2 regions of the Mycobacterium sp. SMC-11 genome follow, and region 1 is predicted to be linked to the other one. Evidence: predicted binding sites of a transcription regulator. Region 1 holds the regulator's gene; the other holds the start of a gene.

What was found. The regulator LexA, encoded in region 1, represses DNA repair genes until DNA is damaged. The targets are predictions, from matches to a motif close to CGAACANNTGTTCG.
Region 2: a site for LexA is predicted at 6,806-6,819, ahead of cofD (2-phospho-L-lactate transferase). Genes of this name have one in related genera too.

What each region holds. Positions count from the first base shown of each region.
Region 1 covers NZ_CP176430.1:2,846,898-2,858,619, reverse strand. The annotation lists gene ACKY0X_RS13430 (DEAD/DEAH box helicase) at 181-1,554, shown strand; gene ACKY0X_RS13425 (acyl-CoA dehydrogenase family protein) at 1,636-2,796, shown strand; gene ACKY0X_RS13420 (LGFP repeat-containing protein) at 3,076-5,043, shown strand; gene ACKY0X_RS13415 (nuclear transport factor 2 family protein) at 5,044-5,496, opposite strand; gene lexA (transcriptional repressor LexA) at 5,499-6,185, opposite strand; gene ACKY0X_RS13405 (LysM peptidoglycan-binding domain-containing protein) at 6,399-6,899, shown strand; gene nrdR (transcriptional regulator NrdR) at 7,045-7,509, shown strand; gene ACKY0X_RS13395 (peroxynitrite isomerase) at 7,545-8,030, shown strand; gene ACKY0X_RS13390 (proteasome assembly chaperone family protein) at 8,039-9,016, opposite strand; gene sthA (Si-specific NAD(P)(+) transhydrogenase) at 9,192-10,607, opposite strand; gene ACKY0X_RS13380 (DUF4192 domain-containing protein) at 10,749-11,722, shown strand, end outside.
Region 2 covers NZ_CP176430.1:3,421,997-3,433,718, reverse strand. The annotation lists gene ACKY0X_RS16285 (LCP family protein) at 1-194, opposite strand, end outside; gene rfbD (dTDP-4-dehydrorhamnose reductase) at 376-1,233, shown strand; gene ACKY0X_RS16275 (glycosyltransferase family 2 protein) at 1,262-2,131, shown strand; gene ACKY0X_RS16270 (sugar phosphate nucleotidyltransferase) at 2,128-3,201, shown strand; gene ACKY0X_RS16265 (hypothetical protein) at 3,291-3,647, shown strand; gene ACKY0X_RS16260 (NUDIX hydrolase) at 3,662-4,195, opposite strand; gene ACKY0X_RS16255 (coenzyme F420-0:L-glutamate ligase) at 4,192-5,532, opposite strand; gene cofD (2-phospho-L-lactate transferase) at 5,529-6,542, opposite strand; gene ACKY0X_RS16245 (WhiB family transcriptional regulator) at 6,890-7,285, shown strand; gene ACKY0X_RS16240 (metallopeptidase family protein) at 7,294-7,746, opposite strand; gene ACKY0X_RS16235 (DUF3499 domain-containing protein) at 7,840-8,280, shown strand; gene ACKY0X_RS16230 (phosphomannomutase/phosphoglucomutase) at 8,339-9,745, shown strand; gene ACKY0X_RS16225 (TobH protein) at 9,742-10,869, shown strand; gene manA (mannose-6-phosphate isomerase, class I) at 10,878-11,722, shown strand, end outside.

The DNA.
Region 1 (11,722 bases):
CACGCGTCGTGGAACGCTTACTCACCGCCGTCCGGCCCCTGATGCCGATTCAGCTGGCGTGTGAAGCTCTTCTCGCGGCGATCGCTATTGCCAACAGGCAATCTCGCCAACTCTGTGTTGCAGACAGATCGGTCCGCCTTGACGGCCGCTGCGGCACAGCCGATGCCGGAAAGGCATGTCATGACCACCAATTCATTCGCCGACCTCGGCGTGCCCGCCGTACTTGTCGGTGTGCTCGCCGATCGCGGTATTGCTGCTCCCTTCCCCATTCAGGTCGCGACCCTGCCGGACAGTCTGGCCGGCCGTGATGTGCTGGGCCGCGGCAAGACCGGCAGTGGCAAGACGCTGGCCTTCTCGCTGCCGCTGGTAGCTCGGTTGGCCGGTGAGAAGCGCCGCCCCGCCCGGCCGACCGGGCTGGTGCTGGCACCCACCCGGGAGCTGGCCACCCAGATCGCCGCGACGCTGGAACCGTTGGCGGCCGCCAGTGGGCTGAAGGTCACCACCATCTTCGGTGGTGTCTCGCAGAACCGTCAGGTGGCCGCGCTCAACGCGGGCGCCGACATCGTGGTGGCCTGCCCGGGCCGGCTCGAGGACCTGATGAAGCAGCGGCTGATCACGCTGGACGCCGTACGTGTCAGCGTGCTGGACGAAGCCGACCACATGGCCGACCTCGGCTTCCTGCCCGGAGTCACCCGCATTCTGACCGCGACCGCCGAAACCGGTCAGCGACTGCTGTTTTCGGCGACGCTGGACAACGGGGTCGACAAGTTGGTTCGGCGTTTCCTGCGGAACCCGGTGTCGCACTCCGTCGATGAACTCGACGCGCCTCCTCCGGCGATGACCCATCACGTGTTCCACGTGTCCGGCCTGCAGGACAAGAAGGACCTCGTCCAGCTGCTGGCGTCGGGCACCGGGCGGCGAATCCTGTTCCTGCGGACCAAGCATCAGGCCCGGAAACTGGCCCGCCAGCTCACCGAGTCCGGCGTGCCGTCGGTCGACCTGCACGGCAACCTGTCGCAACCGGCCCGCGAACGCAATCTCGCGGCGTTCGCCGATGGGGACGTTCGGGTTCTGGTGGCCACCGATATCGCCGCCCGCGGTGTGCACGTCGACGAGGTCGAATTGGTGGTCCATGTGGACCCGCCCGCCGAGCACAAGGCTTACCTGCACCGTTCCGGGCGCACGGCACGGGCCGGCAGCGCCGGCGACGTCGTCACCGTCGTTCTGCCCGAGCAGCGCAGAGAGACCCAGGTGCTGCTGCGCCGCGCGGGAATCAGCGTCGCCCCGCAGCAGGTGGCAGCCGATTCCGCTTCGGTGCTCGAGTTGGTGGGGGAGGTGGCGCCGTTGCGGGCGCCCGTTCCGGTGGCCCCCAAGGTCGCCCCGCCGGCACGCGCCAAGGCGTCGCCGGGCCAGACTTCGCCGGGCCAGTCCGGTCGCCCGCGGCGCCGTCGTGGCGGCAGCGGCGGCGCCGCGCAGCCGGCTGCGCAGGCCGACGGCCGGCGTCGGCAGCGCGGAGGCGCCGCATCGCGTCGGCAAGGTGGGGTAGCGCGCTAGCGCTGACACCCACCACCGCGTCGCCCAACCATCCGGTTGGTCTATTCTCGTCGGAAAGATCAGTCGACCGGAGGTCAGGCAATGAGTGCCGCAATCAAGTACCAGCGAACCCTGTTCGAGGCCGAACACGACCTGTTCCGGGAGTCGTTCCGCGCCTTCCTGGACCGCCACGCCGCGCCCTACCAGGAGGAGTGGGAGAAGGCCAAGATCGTCGACCGCTCGGTGTGGCTCGAGGCCGGCAAACAGGGTTTCTTGGGCATGGCAGTGCCCGAGGAGTACGGCGGCGGCGGCAACCCGGACTTCCGCTACAACACGATCATCACCGAGGAAGTCACCGCGGGCCGCTACAGCGGGTTGGGTTTCAGCCTGCACAACGACGTCTGCGCGCCGTATCTGCTGGAGCTGTGCAACGAGGAGCAGAAGCAGCGCTGGCTGCCGAAGTTCTGCACCGGTGAGCTGATCACCGCGATCGCCATGACCGAGCCGGGCACCGGCAGCGACCTGCAGGGCATCAAGACCCGCGCGGTCAAGCACGGTGACCACTATGTGCTCAACGGCTCCAAGACGTTCATCACCAACGGCATCCACTCCGACCTGGTGATCGTCGTCGCCCAGACCGACCCCGACAAGGGCGCGCAGGGCTTCTCGCTGCTGGTCGTGGAGCGCGGCATGGAGGGCTTCGAGCGCGGCCGCCACCTGGACAAGATCGGTTTGGATGCCCAGGACACCGCCGAGCTGTCCTTCACCGACGTGCACGTCCCGGTGGAGAACCTGCTCGGCGAGGAGGGCAAGGGCTTCATCTACCTGATGCAGAACCTGCCGCAGGAGCGGATCTCGATCGCGATCATGGCGGCCGGGGCGATGGAGGCGGTACTGGAGCAGACGATCCAGTACACCAAGGAGCGCAAGGCGTTCGGCAAGCCGATCGGCAGTTTCCAGAACAGCCGGTTCCTGCTGGCCGAGCTGGCCACCGAGGCCACCGTGGTGCGGATGATGGTCGACGAGTTCGTGAAGCTGCACCTGGACAAGAAGCTGACCGTCGAGCAGGCCGCGATGGCCAAGTGGTATTCGACCGAGAAGCAGGTGCACCTGATCGACCGCTGCCTGCAGCTGCACGGTGGATACGGCTACATGCGCGAATACCCGGTCGCGCGGGCTTATCTGGATGCCCGTGTTCAGACCATTTACGGCGGCACGACCGAGATCATGAAAGAGATCATCGGCCGCAGCCTCGGCGTCTAGCCGAGGCAATCGGGAACGAGTTGGCGCCCAACCGGGCGCTGCCAGGGGCGCTACCTGCATGTTTGGTAGCGCCCCTCGTTCCGTTCAGGGCAGCGGCTTTTGCATCGTTTCAGCATCGGCTGGGTATCTGTTTCCGCAATATCGATGACTTGGCTTCGAAACTCGGGCCGATTGCGGGAAAGTCTATGCCGGAAACATTTGCGTCGATAACGTCGATAAAGATGCCTGGGAGGGCTGGTGACTAGTCGGAAAGATCGGTTCGGCAAGACGGCGGTGCGCATGGCGCTCGGCCTGGCGGCGACGGTCACCGTGCTCTTGTCGGTGCAGACCGCTGCGGCGACGCCCGACAGCGATGCCCACGACGCCATCACGGCGGCATGGCAAGCGGCTGGTGGCGACGGGTCGCCGCTGGGTGCCCCCAAGGGGGACGTGCATCCGGCCGGTGTCGGATTCGCCCAGGACTTCGCCGGTGGCACCATCTTCTTCACCCCGGAGACCGGAGCCAAGGCGCTCTACGGCGCGATCCTGGACAAGTACGAGGCACTGGGCGGTGCGGCCGACAACGGCCTCGGCTTCCCCAGCAGCGATGAGGTGCCCGGCCTGGTTCCCGACAGCCGGGTGGCCATCCTGTCCGGCGCCGACAACCCGGTGATTTTCTGGACGCCCGAGCACGGCGCGCACGTGGTGCGCGGACCCATCAACGCCGGCTGGGACAAGCTGGGCAGCTCGACCGGGGCGCTCGGGGTCCCGGTCGAGGACGAGAGCTACGATGGCGCCGTCGTCACCCAGAAGTTCAGCGCCGGAACACTGTCCTTCGACAGCGCGACCAGGACGTTCACCACGGTTCCGCCGGAGCTGGCGGCGCAGCTGGCGGATGTGCAGGCCCAGGTCGACGCGACCGCGGCCATCGATCAGGCCTGGCGCAGCGCCGGCGGGCCCGCCGGCGCACTTGGGGCCAAGCAGGGCGATCAGTACCCCGTCGGTGACAACGGCGGCGTGGGTCAGGACTTCGCCCACGGCAAGGTCTATTTCAGCCCGGTCACCGGAGCCAATGCCGTCCTAGGCGACGTGCTGGCCAAGTACGAGTCGCTGGGCGGTCCGGCCGGTAGCGACCTGGGTTTCCCGATCACCGGCACGGTTGACGGAGCGATCTCGGGCAGCAAGTTCAATTCGTTCGCCGCCGACGACGAGCCGGTGATCTTCTTCAGCCCCGACAACGGCGCCTTCGTGGTGCGCGGCGCGATGAAGTCTGCCTGGGACAAGCTCGACGGAGCTTCCGGAAAGCTGGGCGCCCCGGTGGGGGACCAGACCGTCGAAGGTGACGTGGTGTCGCAGAAGTTCACCGGCGGATCGATCGCCTGGAACCAGGCGAACAACACCTACAGCAGCGAACCGGCCGAGCTGGCGCAAGCGCTGTCGGGCCTGCAGATTCCCGGGACGAACCTGCCCGACGGGAGCAAGTCGACAGCGACTGGCGCAGCCAAGGAAACGCACTGGAACTGGATGTGGGTGCTGATCCCGGTTGTAGTGCTGGCAGTGTTGGGCGCCCTCGCCGGGGCTGCGATGTGGTGGCAGCGGCGTCGGCCGGCCGCTGTGCTGCCGGGCTCGCCGGTTGCAGTGCCGGCCCCGGTCGCCGACGACTACGACGACGATGACGAGCAGTGGGCCCACCAAGACCGGCGCGACGACCACCGCGACGATCACCGCGAGCACGAGGGCACCGTCCGGCTTCCGAGTCGCTACGGCGCCTCCGCCGCGCCGTACGCGTCCGAGCCCGAACTGCCCGTCTCCTCGATTCCGGATGCGCCGTGGCTGCACTACGGCGAGCACGAAAGCGAGGCGGAGGTCGACGACGATGACGACACCGACACCGCCCCCACCCGGGTGGTGACCGAAGAAGATTTCGGCACCGGTCGGCATGCCGTGGGGCACGGCGGTGGCGGGGCGGACCCACGGGGGTTCGGCGCTGTCGCAGAGCCCCGTAGGTTCGGCGGTGGCACGGACACCCGCACCTTCGGCGGTGGTGGCGAACCGCGCAACTTCGGTATCGACGAATCGGTACACCCGGTGATGCACCTGCCGCTGGACGACCCGTATCAGCAGCCGAACGGCTACCCGATCAAGGCGAACATCGGCTCGGGGCTCTACTACACCCCGCAGAACGCGCTGTATGACGACACCCTCGCCGAGATCTGGTTCGCCACCGAGGATGCCGCGCGGCTCAACGGCTTCACCAGGGCCGGCTGATCACCGCAGCGGCAGCGGCAGGTCGCGTTCGCGCTGCGGGCGCGGGCCGAAGAGGCGCCGCTGCGCCGCGGTGATCGGGATGTCGTTGATGCTGGATTCGCGGCGGCTCATTCGGCCGTCGGCGGCGAACTCCCACAGCTCGTTGCCGTAGCTGCGCCACCACTGGCCGTCGGCGTCGCAGCATTCGTACTGATAGCGCACCGCGATCCGGTTGTCCTGGTAGCACCACAGCTCTTTGCGTAGTGCGTAGTCACGTTCGGCGGCCCACTTGCGCCGCAAAAATGCTTCGATCTCCGCGCGCCCGGTGAGGAACTCGTCCCGGTTGCGCCACACCGAGTCTTCTGTGTAGGCCAGCACCACACGTGCGGGATCCCGGGTGTTCCAGGCGTCCTCGGCGGCTTGGACCTTCTGTCGCGCCGACTCCGCATCGAACGGTGGGCACGGCGCGAACATGATCAGACCTTGCGGATGACGGTGACGACTTTGCCCAGCACCACCGCATCGTTGCCGGGTATGGGATCGAAAATGGGGTTGTGCGGCATCAGCCAGACCTGACCGCCGGTGCGTTTGAACGTCTTGACGGTTGCCTCGCCATCGATCATTGCGGCCACGATGTCGCCGTTGTCGGCGACGTTCTGCTGGCGCACCACAACCCAGTCGCCGTCGCAGATCGCGGCGTCCACCATCGATTCGCCGACCACCTTGAGCAAGAACAGCTCACCTTCACCGACCAGCTCGCGGGGGAGCGGGAAGACATCCTCGACGGCTTCCTCGGCCAGGATCGGCCCGCCGGCCGCGATCCGGCCCAGAACTGGAATGAAAGCGGGCTCGGGCAGCGCATCCGAACCGGCGAACTCGGTGCGTTGCGCGGCCTCGACGGCGCCGGTGATGTCGTCCTGGCCGCGGACGTCGACCGCGCGGGGCCGGTTGGGGTCACGGCGCAGATAGCCCTTGCGTTCGAGCGTGCGCAGCTGATGAGCAACCGAGGAGGTCGAGGTCAGCCCGACGGCATCGCCGATCTCGCGGATGCTCGGCGGGTAACCCCGCTCGTTCACCGAAGCGCGGATGACGTTCAGGATCGTGCGCTGCCGCGCGGTCAGCGCTGAGTCCGGGCCCGCCGGGTTACTGCTGCTGTCACTCATGGGGGCGAATCTAGTCGCATAGCTGCGATTAATCAAACATGTGTTCGAGGTGTGTCGCGCGGGCGTTCGAAAGCGTCGACGACTTGTCGGACCCCTTCGCTAATGTTTTCGACAACGATTCGATCACGTGTTCGGACATCGAACATACAATCGATTAGTATTCGAACAGTCGAGCGAACAGGGTCGCCGACGCCGAGTGAGGGAGAACCGCACATGATGCTCATCGAGACGATCGCCCCGACGTTCGAGCAGACCCGCAACGAGCGGGCCCAGCTGCATCGCGGTCCTCGGACCTCGGGCCGCGCATACCCGATCCGCACCCAGCCGGCGCGGCTGGTCCGGCCGCGGCCCGGCGGCGCCCCGCTACGGCACCGCGGTTCCGGGGTGCTGATGTCCCGTGCGCCGCACCGGCCGCAGCCCGTCAAGGCCATCACCCCGGCGACCACCGTCGTGCTGGCTCTGGTCGCCGCCGGTATCACTGTGTGGCTCGGGCTGATCGCCCAGTTCGGCGCGGCAGCAGCCGGCGGTGCCTCCGCGGTGCCCGACCAGCTCGGCGTGGTGCGCGTCCAGAGCGGCGAGAGCCTGGCGCACCTGGCGGCCCGCGTCGCACCGGACGCGCCGGCCGGACAGGTCATCGAGCGCATCCGCGAGCTCAACAGCCTGGAGTCGGTGGCCCTGGACGCCGGCCAGACGCTGATCGCTCCGCTGGGCTGAGGTCGCCGTGTCGCTTCGGTCGCCGCTCGCGGCGACTGCGCAGCGCCGCCGGGAACCCGCGCAGGTACGCTCGCAGTTGTCCCAATGGCCCACGGTGCCCCAGCTGTCTGAGGGTGCGGGTTCCCGGCACGGCGAAGGAGCGGCAATGCACTGCCCGTTTTGTCGCCATCCAGACTCCCGGGTGGTGGATTCCCGCGAAGCCGATGAAGGCCAGGCCATTCGGCGCCGTCGGTCCTGTCCGGAATGCGGTCGCCGATTCTCCACGGTGGAAACCGCGGTGTTGGCCGTGGTCAAACGCAGTGGCGTCACCGAGCCGTTCAGCCGGGAGAAGGTCATGCGCGGCGTGCGCCGGGCCTGCCAGGGCCGCCAGGTCGATGACGATGCGCTGAATCTGCTGGCTCAGCAGGTGGAAGACGCTGTGCGAGCGGCAGGTTCGCCGGAGATTCCCAGCCACGAGGTGGGCCTGGCAATCCTGGGTCCGCTGCGTGAACTCGACGAAGTCGCCTACCTGCGATTCGCCTCGGTGTACCGATCCTTTTCCTCGGCCGCCGACTTCGAGCGGGAGATCGAGGCCCTGCGCGAACACCGCGAGATGCCCAGCACCAGTTGAGCCGTGCGGGCGTCACCGCGCACTACGCTGGCGCCATGGCACCCGAGTTGCATCCGAACCTTGTGGAGTTGGCCCCGCTGTTGGGCACCTGGTCGGGCCAGGGATCCGGGGTGTATCCCACGATCGCGTCATTCGACTACCTCGAAGAGGTGGTGTTCTCACACGTCGGCAAGCCGTTCCTGGTGTACAGCCAGAAGACCAAGTCGCCCGCCGATGGCCTGCCCCTGCATGCCGAGACCGGCTACCTGCGGGTGCCGCAACCCGGTCAGATCGAGTGGGTGCTGGCGCATCCCAGCGGTATCACCGAGATCGAGGTAGGCAGCTACACGGTCACAGCCAACGGCGTGGACCTACAGATGTCCGCGCCGACGATCGGGCTGGCGCCGACGGCCAAAGAAGTGACCGTCCTGGGCCGCCACTATCGCCTCGACGGCGATGAGTTGTCGTACACGCTGGACATGGGCGCAGTCGGCCAGCCCGCGCAGAACCACCTCACCGCCACGCTTCGTCGGACCGAGTAGCCCGGACCTCAGTCGTCGCCGTCGAGGTTCTTCTTCGCCTCCTGCGCCAGGAAACGCTCGAACTCGGCACCGAGCTCGTCGGCGCTGGGCAGCTCTTCGTCGCGGGACAGCAACGAGCGATTCTCCTGGGCGGTGACGAATGCGTCGTACTGGCGTTCCAGGGCCGTGACCACTTGGGCCACTTCGGCGCTCGCTTCGACCTGCTGGTCGATCTTGGAACGGATCTCGGCCGCGGCGTCACGGAGGTCGCTCAGCGGCAGTTCCAGCGCGCCGGTCTGCGCGGCCTGCTTGAGCAGCGCCTCGGCTGCCTCGGGGTAGTCGGTCTGGGCCACGTAGTGCGGCACATGCACCGTGAAGCCGACGACCTCATGGCCGTGCTGAGCCATCCGGTACTCCAGCAGGTTGGATGCGCTGCCGGGAACCTGAACCTCGGTGATCCACGGGGTGAATTCGCTGATCAGGTCGCGATTGTTGGAATGTGCGGTCAGCGTCACCGGCCGTGTGTGGGGGACGGCCATCGGGATGGTGCCCAAGCCGATGGTCCGGCGCACCCCGAGCTGCTCGGCCAACAGTCGCACCGCGGTGATGAACCGCTCCCACTTCAGGTCGGGCTCCATGCCCGCCAACAGCAGAAACGGCGTGCCCGCACTGTCCCGCAGCGCGTGCAGGCTCAGCTCGGGTTCGGTGTAGTGGGTGAAGTGGTCGGCCTTGAACGTCATCAGCGGCCGCCGCGAGCGGTAGTCGAGCAGGTCATCGATCGCGAACGACGCCACCAACTCACTGTCCAGGTTGCTCTTGAGGTGCTTGGCGGCCAGCCGGATCGCGTGGCCGGCGTCGGAGAAGCCCTCGAGCGCGTGGATCAGGACCGGTCCCTCGCCGTCCGCCGACATCAGCTGCGGCGCCGGCACCTCCAGCTCGTACATGCCGCTCTGCTCGACCTGATAGTGCCGGTCCCGGTCGGGACCGTTGTCCGGGTAGTCGGCCATCGCCTTCGCCTCCTCGTTGTGCAGATCGCAATGGATCGCACCGTCCATTTTCCCCCACCGGGGGCCGCGCGCCGAAAACGGTGCGCGCGTCTGCTGCACAACGTACGGGGGCACCGTCGGAATTCCGCGGCGCCGTGGGCGTTCGCTGAGCGAGGAAAATGTTTCCGGCGGCGCCTCAGCTGCGGAATTGCTGTAGGGCCCGCATTTTATTCATCACGTCCAATGCGGCGTTCTTGTATGCCTCGGAGAACGTCGGGTAGTTGAACACCGCGTCCACTAGGTATTCCACCGTGCCGCCGCAGCCCATGACGGCCTGGCCGATGTGCACCATCTCGGTCGCGTTGGTGCCGAAGATGTGCACGCCGAGCAGCCTCAGGTCGGTGGTGGACACCAGCAGCTTCAGCATGCCGTAGGAGTCTCCGGCGATCTGGCCGCGGGCCAGCTCCCGATACCGGGCCACGCCTACCTCGTAGGGGATCGCGCTGCGGGTCAGTTCCAATTCAGTCGCCCCCACATAGGAGACCTCCGGGATCGAATAGATCCCGATCGGCTGCAGGTCGGTGATCCCATCGGTCGGCTCGCCGAACGCGTGGTAAGCGGCCAGTCGGCCCTGTTCCATCGACGTCGCCGCCAGCGCCGGGAAACCGATCACATCACCGACGGCGTAGATGTGCTCGACCGCGGTCTGGAACATATCGTCGACGACGATGCGGCCCCGCTCGTCGGTGGCCAGGCCGGCGTTGGCCAAGTCGAGGTGGGCGGTGTGGCCTTGGCGGCCGGCCGAGTACATCACCGTCTCGGCGGGAATCTGCTTGCCGCTGGCCAACGTGGTGACGGTGCCGCTGGAGCTGACGTCGACGGCGGTCACCTCTTCGCCGAACCGGAAGGTGACGGCCAGGTCGCGCAAGTGAAAACGCAGCGCTTCGACGACCTCCGGGTCGCAGAACTCGAGCATCGAATCTCGTTTCTCCACCACCGTTACCCGGGTGCCCAGCGCGGCGAACATCGAGGCGTATTCGATGCCGATCACACCGGCGCCGACGACCACCATCGAGGCCGGAATGAACTTCAGATCGAGGATCCCGTCGGAGTCGAGGACGCGCTTCTCATCGAATGTGACTCCCGGCGGCCGAACGGGTTCTGTCCCGGTGGCGATGACGACGTACTCGGCTGTGACGGTTGTCGTCTCGTTGCCGTTCTGTCCTTCGATGAGGATTGTGTGGGGATCGATGAAACGGCCGTGGCCGACCAACAGGTCGACTCGGTTGCGCATCAGTTGATTACGCACCACCTCCACTTCTCTGCCGATCACATGCTGGGTGCGTGCGAGCAGATCGGTGGGGGTGATCTTGTCCTTCACCCGGTAGCTGGCGCCGTACAGGTCGCGCTGATTCATCCCGGTCAGATAGATCACGGCCTCGCGCAGGGTCTTCGACGGAATGGTGCCGGTGTTGACACAGACCCCACCGATCATGCGACCGCGTTCGACCAGGGCAACAGATTTGCCGAGTTTGGCCGACGCAATGGCGGCCTTCTGTCCGCCTGGGCCCGAACCGATCACGATGACGTCGTATTCCCTCTTTGAATCCATGACACAGACACTTACGCGCTTTCGGCTCGTCCTGCATCTCGAAGGCGCATCGATGCACAGTTGCGGGTCTATCCACAAAGCGAGGGCCTGCGCGGAGCCGGTGCGCCCTCGATGACGGTGACGGTCGTCACCGTTGCTCCCATGACAACCAAGCAACCGGAATTCACGCTGAATCGGCCCGGAGCCCTCATCGCTGCGCTGCCGGCCATCCTCGGCTTCGTGCCCGAGAAATCCCTGATCCTGGTGGCGCTCGACGGGGGCGAACTGGGCTCGGTGCTGCGGGTCGATCTGTCCGACACACTCGTGGACACGGTGGGCCGGCTCGCCGACGTCGCCGCGGCCGCTGCCCCGGCCGCGGTCATCGCGGTGATCGTCGACGCTGCGGGAGCGCGCTGCCCGGTCTGCAACGACCAGCACCGCCGGCTGATCACCGTGTTGGACGAGGAGTTGTCGGGCCACCACATCGTGCTGCTCGGCGCGCACGTCGTGGACCAGGTGGCCCACGGTGGGCGGTGGCACTGCGTCGACGGGTGCGGCGTCGGAGGCCCGGTCGACGACCCGGAGGCGTCGCCGCTGGCAGCCGCCGCGGTGCTGGAGGGCAGGCGGCTGTACGCGCGGCGAGCAGATCTGCAGGCGGTCATCACCCCCGATGACGCAGGCCGCTGTGCCGAAGTGGCCGCGGCGATCGACGACTGTGCGGCGCAGTGGACGGCGGGGGAGGGCGATGCCCGGGATCGGGCCCGCCGCGACGTCGAACAGGTGCTGGGCGCCGTCGTCGCGCTGGCGGGCGGCCAAGAACCCACCGCTGCGGAGCTGGCCCGGCTCGGCTGCCCGCTCACCGACGTGCTTGTCCGGGACACCCTGTGCGCGTTGGCAATCGGCGAGCGCGCAGATGAAGCCGAGCGGCTCTGGTCGGCGTTGGCCCGGGCCTTGCCCGAGCCGTGGCGGGTCGAGGCATTGGTCCTGCTGGCGTTCAGCGCCTACGCACGTGGCGATGGCCCGCTGGCCGGGGTATCACTGGAAGCCGCCCTGCGTGGCAAGCCAGGGCATCGGATGGCGGGCCTGCTCGACACCGCTTTGCAGTCGGGGCTGCGGCCCGAACGCATCCGCGGATT
Region 2 (11,722 bases), 580 kb from region 1:
TCGGTGCGGCTGTCCATCCCGACCAGCAGGATGTCGACCGCGCCGTCGGATCCGCCGTTGCCCAGCGCCAGGGACGAGACGTGGAAGATGCCGTCCTCGAACGACCGGACTTGGCTCCAGGCCACCCCGGTGCCCAGGACGATGGCGACGGCTGCCACGGTGGCAATCACACGAATCACACGTTGCGCAGGCATCACTTCAGATTACTTGCGTAACTGCTGTATCGGCGGTAGCCGACTGCGGCGTGCCAGACCGGCGGTTCAGCGAGGCTCGACGGAGGAGAGGTGAAGCTGGGGCCGCCGCATTGGGTCGGCGGTTCAGCGAGGCTCGACGGAGGAGAGGTGAAGTTGGGACCGCCGCATAAGCTCGACGCTCATGCGGATTGTGATCACCGGCGCCGGCGGCCAAGTCGGCACTTTTCTGAGCTCCCGCGCCGCCGAGACAGGCCATGACGTGCTGGCCCTGACCTCGGCGCAGTGCGACATCACCGATGCCGCCGCGGTCGACGCCGTCGACTTGCGGGCCGGGGACGTGCTGGTCAACTGTGCGGCCTACACCCAGGTCGACGCCGCCGAGAACGACCCCGAGCGTGCCCACGCCGTCAACGCCGCCGGGCCGGGCCACCTGGCGGCCGCCTGCGCGCGGGCCGGGGCCCGGCTGATCCACATCTCCACCGACTACGTCTTCGACGGCGACTTCGGCGGCGCCCCGCCGCGCCCGTACGAAGTGGGCGATGCCACCCGGCCGCTGTCCGTCTACGGCGCTACCAAACTTGCCGGTGAGAACGCGGTGCTGGCGGCCTCTCCGGATGCTCTGGTGGTGCGCACCGCGTGGGTCTACACCGGCGCCGCCGGCGGCTCCGACTTCGCCGCGGTGATGCGCGAAAAGGCCGCGGGCGACGGGGACGTGCAGGTGGTCGATGACCAGATCGGGTCCCCGACTTATGTCGGCGATCTCGTCGATGCGCTGCTGGTCCTGGCCCATGCCCGGCCCAGCGCTCGGGTGTTGCATGCCGCCAATGCCGGGGCCGCCAGCCGGTACGAACAGGCCCGGGCGGTGTTCGCCGCGGTCGGGGCCGACCCGGACCGGGTACGGCCGGTCAGCAGTGCCGCGCACCCGCGCCCGGCGGCCCGGCCCGCCTACTCCGCGTTGTCGGGCGCCGAGTCGGCGCGGGCCGGCCTGGCACCGCTGCGCCGGTGGAGCGATGCACTGTCCGCCGCCTTGGCCAGATAACCTCTACGCCGTGAGTGAGGCCCTACCGGTGGTGACGGTGACCTATTCGCCGGGTTGGCATCTGGACCGATTCCTGGCATCGCTGTCGCTGGCGACCGACCGCCCGGTGCGGGTGGTGATGGCCGACAACGGATCCACCGACGGTGCACCGGAGGAAGCCGCGGAGCGCTACCCCAACGTGCAGCTGCTGCATACCGGGTCCAACCTGGGCTACGGCGGAGCGGTCAACGCCGGGGTGGCCCTGCTGGACTCCGAGGGCGGCGAACGCAGCGAATTTCTCATCGTGGCCAACCCCGACGTGCAGTGGGGTCCGGGCAGCATCGAAGCGCTGCTGGACGCGGCCGCCCGTTGGCCGCAGGCGGCGACGCTGGGTCCGCTGATCCGGGAACCGGACGGCTCGGTGTACCCCTCGGCCCGCCACCTGCCCAGCCTGATCCGCGGCGGCATGCACGCCGTGGTCGGTCCGGTGTGGCCCAACAATCCCTGGACCCGCGCTTATCGGCAGGAACGGCTGGAACCCAGCGAGCGGCCGGTCGGGTGGCTCTCGGGAGCCTGCCTGCTGGTGCGCCGGGCCGCGTTCGACGCGATCGGCGGCTTCGACGAGCGCTACTTCCTCTATATGGAAGACGTCGACCTGGGGGACCGGCTAGGCAAGGCCGGCTGGCTCAACGTCTACGTGCCCTCGGCCGAGGTGTTGCACCAGAAGGGCCACGCCACCGGCAAGGACCCCGCGCGCAACCTGGCCGCCCACCACCGCAGCACCTATACCTACCTCGCCGACCGGCACACCGGCTGGTGGCGGGCCCCGCTGCGCTGGAGCATGCGGGGCGCGCTGGCGGTGCGCTCACACTTGGCGGTGCGCAACGCCCGCCGCACCTTGACGAAGGGACACCCGTGACACTGAGCCAAGTCGACGCGGTGGTCCTCGTCGGTGGCAAGGGGACCCGGCTGCGGCCGCTGACCCTATCGGCGCCCAAGCCGATGCTGCCGACCGCGGGTCTGCCCTTCCTGACGCACCTGCTGTCGCGGATCGCCGCCGCCGGCATCGAGCACGTCATCCTCAGCACGTCGTATAAGCCGGAGGTGTTCGCCGAGGAGTTCGGCGACGGCTCCGCGCTGGGCCTGCAGATCGACTACGTGACCGAGCAGGAGCCGCTGGGCACCGGCGGTGGTATCGCCAACGTCGCACCCAAGCTGCGCCATGACACCGCGATGGTGTTCAACGGTGACGTGTTGTCCGGGGCTGATCTGACCGAGTTGCACGCGTACCACCGCGAGCAGGGCGCCGACGCGACCCTGCACCTGGTCCGCGTCGGCGACCCGCGTGCCTTCGGCTGCGTGCCCACCGACGACGGACGGGTCACCGCATTCCTGGAGAAGACCGAGGACCCGCCGACCGACCAGATCAACGCCGGTTGCTACGTGCTGTCCCGCGACGTCATCGACCGCATCCCGCGCGGGCGCCCGGTGTCGGTGGAGCGCGAGGTGTTTCCGGCGCTGCTGGCAGACGGTGTGAAGGTCTGCGGATACGTCGACACCAGCTACTGGCGCGACATGGGCACCCCGGAGGATTTCGTGCGCGGGTCCGCGGACCTGGTGCGCGGCATCGCGCCGTCACCGGCGTTGGGCGGCCGGCGCGGCGAGGCGCTGGTGCACGACGGTGCCTCGGTGGCGCCGGGGGCGGTCCTGATCGGCGGAACCGTGGTGGGCCGGGGCGCCGAGATCGGCCCGGGCGCCCGCCTCGATGGCGCGGTGATCTTCGACGGGGTGAAAGTCGAGGCCGGCAGTGTGATCGAACGCTCGATCATCGGGTTCGGCGCCCGGATCGGGCCGCGGGCGCTGATCCGCGACGGGGTGATCGGCGACGGCGCCGACATCGGGGCCCGCTGCGAGCTGCTGCGCGGGGCTCGGGTGTGGCCCGGGGTGTCGATCCCCGACTGCGGAATCCGCTACTCCAGCGACGTCTGAGCCGGTTCCCGGCTGACTCTGCGCTCAGGGCGCACCCTTCTCGCACTTTTCCGCCATAGACGCAGAGTCAACGGTGGATAGTCGTAGTCATGTTCACCAAGGTCCTCGTCGCGTGCCTGGCAGCGGTAGCCATGGCGCCGTCGGCAGCTGCCGATCCGCTTGACCCGATTCCCGGTAACGGCGTCTATCAGGTCGGCACCGATATCGCCCCTGGCCTGTATCACACTGGCGGTTCGGGTTCGGCCTTCGGCGTATGGATCAACAACGTACCGACGCAAGAGTCGATGTGTTCGTGGTTCACCTACAGCACACCCGATGCGGCCAAGGACCATGTGGTCCAGACGAATACGTCCATCGGTCCGATGTACGCGAGCATTCCCGTCACGGTCAAGGCCTTCGAGTCGCAGAACTGCCAGCCCTGGACGCGGGTCACCGACTCCCAATGAGCCCGCGGGCAGGGCTACCTGACCGCCCGCGCCACCAGGTGCGCCAGCGCGTCGTCGGCGTCCGGCGGTAGCGCGTCCACCGGCCACCAGCGCAGGGCAAGCGACTCGTCGCTGATTCCGATCTGTGCATCCGCGGGCGCATGCGCCACGAACTGCAGGTCTAGGTGCCGGGTCGGCACACCCAGCGAGCAGGTCACCGGATGCACGTGCACGGCCGCCAGCGCCGGATCCATTCGCAGGCCGGTGATGCCGGATTCCTCGGTGGCCTCGCGCAGCGCGGCCGCGACGATGTCGGCGTCGGTGTCCTCGCAGTGCCCGCCGAGCTGCAGCCAGCGGCCCACCCGCGGGTGCAGCGTGAGCAGCGCGCGCTCACCGGTGTGGTCGAGCACCAGGGTAGATGCGGTGATGTGGCCGGGAACGCATTCGCGCCGGCAGGCGTCGGGGCGGGCAGCCAGAAACGCCAGCATCGCATGCCGCAGCGAGTCCTGCGCCGAATCGGGTGCGGCCCAAGCGCTCAGCGCTGCGACAGCGGAGTCGTGCAGACTCATCGCCGCACCAGCATATCGCCGACGTCGGCCGGTGCACGGGGCTCGGGCGGTTCGGTGGGGTAGCCGATTGCGATGGCGCCCAAGGGTTCCCAGTCGGGCGGCAGATCCAGTTCGGTGCGGACCAGCTCGGGGGTGAAGATGGTCGAACCGATCCAGCAGCTGCCCACGCCGCGTACCGCCAGCGCCACCAACAGGCCCTGGACGGCGGCGCCGACGGCGACCGTGAACATGGTGTGCTCGGCGGCGGTGCGGACGGAGTCGGGGTAGTGGTGGGCGCCATCGGGCACCATGATCGGGATAACGACTTCGGGTGCGTCATAAAGGATCTGCCCACGCGAGACTCGGGCCTCAATGGCCTCGGGGGTTTTACCGTCGCCGGTCAGATCGGATCGCCACTGCTGCGCCATGGCATCGAGCAGCCGAGTGCGCACGCTCGGGGTCTGCAGCCACACGAACCGGACCGGGCGGGTGTGATGTGGCGCCGGGGCGGTCAGCGCCTCGGCCATGGCGTCGGTGATCAGTTGCGCCGGAACGGGTTCCGCGGCGAAGTTGCGCACGGAGCGGCGCAGCAGTTGAGCCTGCCCGCGCCCCACCTCGATGGCCTCCGCGGTGCCCAGCCAGAACAGGTCCTCGGAGCCGGAACGCACCAATGCGGCTGCGGTGGAACCGTTGTCGGGGCTGGCGACACCACGCACCACCGCCACCGGGACGTCGGTGAGCTTGCCCTTGACCAGGTCGGCGGCCGCGGCGAGTTCGTCAGCGACGGCGACCTCGGTGACCACCAGTTCGTTGCCGTGCCGGTCGACGGACCCGGCGTAGCCGTTGAGAACGGACAGTCCCGACGCGCCGATCGCGACGTCGATCTGGCCGTTGCGCCAGGCGCGGCCCATGGTGTCGGTGATCAGCACTGCCACGCTGACGCCTAGACGTTCGGCCAGTCCGGCGCGCAACGCGGCGGCGCTGCCGTCGGGATCGACAGGTAACAGCGCGAGTTCGTCGGAGCCGACGTTGGAGCCGTCCACACCGGCGGCGGCCTGCACCAGTCCGAGGCGATTCTCGGTGATCCAGGTACGGCCCTTGCGGGCCAGTACGCGTACCGCCTCGGCCTCGACCAGTTGGCGGCGCAGCGCATCACGTGCCTCGGCGTCGTGTGGCGCCGGCACGATGCGGCCTTCGCACTTGGACACCACCTTGCTGGTGACGACCACGATGTCCCCGTCGGCCAGCCACGGTGCGGCGTCGGCCAGCGCGGCCGCGAGATCGTCGCCGGGCCGAAATTCGGCCAAGCCAGTCACCGGCAGGATCTCGACCTTGGCGGCGCTGCCGTGCTCGGTCATCGCACTCCCGCGAGATCCAGTCCGGTGCGGACCATTTCGGCGGTGGCCGCCGGATCGGTCATCAGCAGCGGGGCGGCGCGGACGGTCACGCCGGCGATGTCGGGGCCATCAGGGGTGTCGAGGGACTCGCCCTCGTGCACCAGCCAGTAGTCCAGGATCCCGGTTCCGCTGCGGGCGCCGTAGTGCTCGCCGACGGCCCGGGAGGTCGAATCCAGTCCGATCACGCTCAAGCAGACGTCGGCCATGCCGCGCAACGGCTTTCCAGCGATGATCGGGGAGTAGCCGACGACCGGTGCCGCAGTGGAGCGCAGCGCCGCGCGGACACCCGGAACCGCCAGGATGGCGCCGATGCTGACCACCGGATTGGAGGGGGCCAGCAGCACGATGTCGGCGCCGGTGATGGCGTCGACGACTTCGGGTGTGGCCGTGGCCTTCTCTGCGCCCACGAAGCCGAACCCGTGGGTGGGAACCTGGGCGCGGTAGCGCACCCACCACTCCTGGAAGTGAATCGCGCGCTGGGTGTCGTCGGTTGGATCGGTGATGACGACGTGGGTTTCGCAGCTGTCGTTGGTGACCGGCAGCAGTCGCGCTCCCGGTTGCCAGCGCTCGCACAGCGCCGAGGTCACCTCGGTCAGCGGATAACCGGCGCGCAGCGACTGGGTGCGGACCAGGTGGGTGGCCAGGTCGCGGTCGCCGAGGCCGAACCAGTCCGGCTGCATCCCGTAGTGGGCCAACTCCTCCATGGCATGCCAGGTCTCGTCGCGGTGACCCCAGCCGCGCTCGGCATCCACGCCGCCGCCGAGGGTGTACATGCAGGTGTCCAGATCGGGGCAGATGCGCACCCCGTGCATCCAGGCATCGTCGCCGACATTGACGACCGCGGTCAGTTCGTGTGCGTCGGCCCCGTTGCCAGCTGGGGATTCGGCGAATTGGCCCAGACCCAGTAGTTTCTGGACGCCGAGCAGGAACCGGGCGCCGCCGACCCCACCGACGAGAACGGTGACCTTCACAGCGCACGACAGTACCTTTGGCGCCGCTGCGGCCGGTGTGGCGGACCGGCGTCGTCGCGGTATCGGGGGGCGCGGTAAGACACGCCGAGGGGCGAGTGTGGGGTAGATGACACGGACTCGCCGGTCTCGGACACGTTGGAAATCGATCACGGGATGGTAAGGAATTTGGCCGATCAGCTTGACCGGGCTGATCAACCCGTGTCTAATCACACTAGTGTCATTTCCCGGTTGGCCAGCCGATTTCGGTGTCGCAGACCGAGATTCGATCACATGTTCGAATCGGGATGGTCAATATCTTCCGATTCGGCCGACATATCAGGATCGCGCTACAGGTGAGGAGGCGGAGCATGTCCTATGAGCACCTTTGGGGCGTGATGGGGGGAGCACCGCACGCCGGTGCCGAAATGGCTGAAATGGCTGGGCCGAGCGGGTTGGAGGCGATGCCCAGTCGCCCACATCTGAGTCTGGTTCCCGCGCCCGAGGACTACGACGAGTTCGACCCGTTCGACCCCGCGACAGCCACCAATGAGCAGTGGCAGGACCGCGCCCTGTGCTCGCAGACCGACCCCGAGGCGTTCTTCCCGGAGAAGGGCGGCTCGACTCGGGAGGCCAAGAAGATCTGCCAGCGTTGTGCGGTTCGCAGCGAGTGCCTGGAGTACGCCTTGGCTCACGACGAGCGCTTCGGTATCTGGGGTGGGCTTTCCGAGCGTGAGCGCCGCCGCCTCAAGCGCGGCATCATCTGAGTAAAGGGCTAGTCGTCGATCGTCGGGTCGATGACGGCGGGCTCGACATCCAAGTAGGTGGCGACTTGAGCCACCAGAATCTCGTGCAATAAATCACCGAGTTCTGTGCTGTCGTTTGCGCGTTGCTCGATCGGCTTGCGGAACAGCAAGATTCGGGCGCGTGTCGGGTTTCCCCGAACATCCACCCCGGCCGGAATCAACCGGGCCAGCGGAATTGGCCCGTCCGCGACCACCTCTGGGGGCCACTGCACACTATCGGGATCCTTGGCGGCGATCCGCGGGATCTCATCGACGGCGACGTCCAGGGCCGTCAACCGTTGCTTCCAGCGTTGTTCGATGGGCTCGTAGGCCTCCAGCACGGCCATGTCGAACCGTTCGGCGCGGGTGCGCCATCCCGGCACGGTGGGCGGCAACAGCGGCCCGCGGGTTTCGCGGCCGCGCCAGCGGCGACGCGTGGCGATCACGCTGACGATGGTAACGGTTGTGCATAGGGTGCCGGCGCCTTGCGCGTGTCCGGCGCTGCGGGGGCGAGCGGCCACGATAGCCTCACGGGCGTGAACGTTCCTCGTCGTTGCTGCCGGCCAGGGTGTCCGCACTATGCGGTGGCGACGCTGACGTTCGTCTACTCGGACTCCACCGCCGTGGTCGGCCCGCTGGCGACTGCCGCTGAGCCGCATTCCTGGGACCTGTGCTTCAACCATGCGGGCCGGATCACCGCCCCGCGCGGTTGGGAACTGGTCCGCCACCCCGGCCCCTGGGTTTCGCCTGAAGAGGATGACCTGATCGCGCTTGCCGAGGCGGTTCGTGAGCGCGAATCCGGGCGGGCTGCCCCGGCCAACGGGTGGTACCCACAGGCCAATCCAGGCGACGCCCCGACCCGCGGAGCGCCCACCGCCGGACCCGGTGGTGGTGTGCTGGCACCGCCCGGTCCGCCCGGGAAGACCAATGGTCGACGCCGTGGCCACCTGCGTGTGTTGCCAGACCCTTCGGACTGATCGCGGGTTCCGGGCTAGGCTTGAGCGTCAAGAGTCCACTGCGTCAGGAGCCCTGTCCATGTCTCGGCCCGCTGCGGCTGTCCACCGTGTGATCAAGGCGTACGACGTACGCGGCCTGGTCGGTTCGGAGATCGATGAAACCCTCGTCACCGAGGTCGGGTCCTCGTTTGCCCGGCTGATGGCCGAGGAAGGTGCCCGCCAGGTGGTGATCGGCCACGACATGCGGGACAGTTCGCCACTGCTGTCTGCGGCGTTCGCCGAGGGCGTGGTTGCCCGCGGCCTGGATGTGGTCCGGATCGGGCTGGCGTCGACCGACCAGCTCTATTTCGCCTCCGGGGCGCTGGACTGCCCGGGCGCGATGTTCACCGCCAGCCACAACCCGGCCGCCTACAACGGCATCAAGCTCTGCCGCGCCGGTGCCAAGCCGGTGGGCGCCGACACCGGCCTGGGCCGAATCCGCGATGAGCTGATCGCCGGGGTCGACCCGGCCGGCGACGGCCAAGGATCGCGCGGCAGCATCACCGACCGCGACGTGCTGGCCGACTATGCCGCATTCCTGCACTCCTTGGTGGATATCTCCGGCCTGCGGCCGCTGCGCGTGGCCGTCGACGCCGGCAACGGCATGGCGGGCCACACCGCACCGGCGGTGTTCGGATCGGTCGGCGCGATCACGCTGCTGCCGCTGTATTTCGAGCTGGACGGCAACTTCCCCAACCACGAGGCCAACCCGCTGGATCCGGCAAACCTGGTGGATCTGCAGGCATTCGTAAGCGAGCAAGGCGCCGATATTGGCCTGGCCTTCGACGGCGATGCCGACCGGTGCTTCGTGGTCGACGAGCGCGGTGAGCCGGTCTCGCCGTCGGCGGTGACCGGCCTGGTGGCGGCCCGCGAATTGGCCCGCGAGCCCGGTGCGACGGTGATCCACAACCTGATCACCTCGCATGCGGTGCCGGAACTGGTCGCCGAGCGCGGCGGCACACCGCTGCGGTCGCGGGTCGGGCACTCCTACATCAAGGCGCTGATGGCCGAGACCGGGGCAATCTTCGGCGGGGAGCACTCGGCGCACTACTACTTCCGGGATTTCTGGGGCGCCGACTCGGGCATGCTGGCCGCCCTGCACGTACTGGCCGCGCTCGGTGAACAACAGCGGCCGCTGTCGGAGCTGACCGCCGACTACCAGCGCTACGCGGCATCGGGTGAGATCAACTTCACGGTCGCCGACGCGCAGGCCTGCGTGGATGCGGTGGTCGGGTCTTTCGGTGACCAGGTGTCGTCGGTGGACCACCTCGACGGCGTGACCGTCGACCTGGGTTCGGGCAGCTGGTTCAACCTGCGCAGCTCCAACACCGAGCCGCTGCTGCGGCTCAACGTCGAGGCGCCCGACGCCGCCGCGGTGGACGCGGTGGTGGCCCGGGTCGCCGCGCAGATCGAGACCGTCACCGCCGCGGAGAAGTCCCGTCCGTGACCGCGTTCTCCGGCTCCTTCTCCACCGTCGACCTCGATGACACCGAGGCCCTGCTGGCGGCTGACCGCGACGGCGCACTGTGGGCCGCATCGATGGCCGGCGCGCAGGTCCGCGCGACCGCCGCGACGGTCGATGAGGGGGCCTTGGACGCTGTCCGCAGCGAGAGCCGTGACTACCCGCCGCGGACGATCATCTGGCTGTCCACCCGCGGCACCGCGGCCACGGCCGGGGGCCTGCTTAACGCCGTCCGCGGCGATTCGGCGCGCGCACCGCTGGTGCTGGCGGCCGAGGTGCCGTCCTGGATCGGATCGCTGGACGTCCTGATCGTCGCGGGCGACGACCCGGGTGACCCGGCGCTGGTCGCTGCGGCCGCGGCCGGGGTACGTCGCGGTGCGCGGGTCGTGGTTGTCGCGCCCTACGAGGGGCCACTGCGTGACGCCACCGCCGGCCGCGTCGCCGTGCTGGAACCGCGAATCGCTGTCTCGGCGGAGTTCGGCCTGCCGCGCTACCTGGCCGCCGGGTTGGCCATCCTCGACGCCCTGGAGGGTGCGGCCGCACCGACCGACTTGGGGGCGCTGGCCGACGAGCTCGACGCCGAGGCGCTGCGCGACAGTGCCGCGCGTGAGCTGTTCACCAACCCGGCGAAGATGCTGGCCGACCGCATCGTCGGCCGCGACGTTGCGTTGACCGGTGACTGCGCGGCGACCCTGGCGCTGGCGCGGCACGGCAGCGCGGCGATGCTGCGGATCGGTCGGACCACAGTGGCGGCGACCGGGTTGGCCGACGCGGTGAGCGTGCTGCGGGCGCAGTCCGCCGGTGGCCGCGATGTCGCCGACATCTTTCACGACGAGCAGATCGATGGCCCGGCCGCCGACCGGTTGCGGGTACTGGCCCTGACGCTGGCCGCCGAACGGACCGTGGTGGCGGCCCGCATCAACGGCCTCCACGATGTGGACCTGATCGCAGCCGGGGATGTGCCGGTGGCACCGGGTGCCTCGGAGGAAACCGCAAGCCCAACGGAGGCGTTGTCGCCGAGCGGCCCGGCGCGGGCCGAAGAGCAGCTTGCGGTATTGGCCGTGCGGTTGGAGATGGCCGCCGCCTACGTGAGACTTTTGCGGGGTTGACGGGAACAGTGGAACAACTACGCGGTGCGATACGGACCTACGCCTGGGGCTCGAGGACCGCTATCGCCGAGTTCACCGGTCGGCCCGTTCCGGCTGCGCATCCCGAGGCCGAACTCTGGCTGGGGGCACATCCGGGGGATCCGGCCTGCCTGGAGACCGACACCGGCGAGGTGTCGTTGCTCAACGTTTTGACCCATGACCCGGAGGGCCAGCTGGGCCCGGTGGCTCAGGCGCGCTTCGGTGACCGGCTGCCGTTTCTGGTCAAGGTGCTGGCCGCCGACGAGCCGCTGTCGCTGCAGGCCCACCCCAGTGCCATGCAGGCGATCGAGGGCTACGAGCGCGAGGAGCGGCTCGGCGTCCCGGTGTCCTCGCCGATCCGCAACTACCGCGACACCAGCCACAAGCCCGAACTGTTGGTGGCGCTGCAGCCGTTCGAGGCGCTGGCGGGCTTCCGGCCGGTGGCGCGCACCATCGAGCTGCTGAGGGCGCTGGCAGTATCCGATCTGGACCCGTTCATCGACCTGCTCGGCGGCCAGTCCGGCAACGGTCAGTCCGATGTGCAGTCCGACGCCGATGGACTGCGGGCGCTGTTCACCACGTGGATCACCGCGCCCCAACCCGATCTGGACGTGTTGGTGCCCGCCGTGCTGGAAGGGGCCATCCAGTACCTCAGTTCTGAGGCCGGCGAGTTCTCTGCCGAGGCCAAGACGGTGCTCGAGCTGGGGGAGCGGTATCCCGGGGATGCCGGTGTCCTAGCTTCGCTGCTGCTCAACCGGATCAGCCTGGCACCGGGGGAGGCCATCTTCGTATCGGCCGGAAACCTGCACACCTACCTCCATGGCGTAGGTCTGGA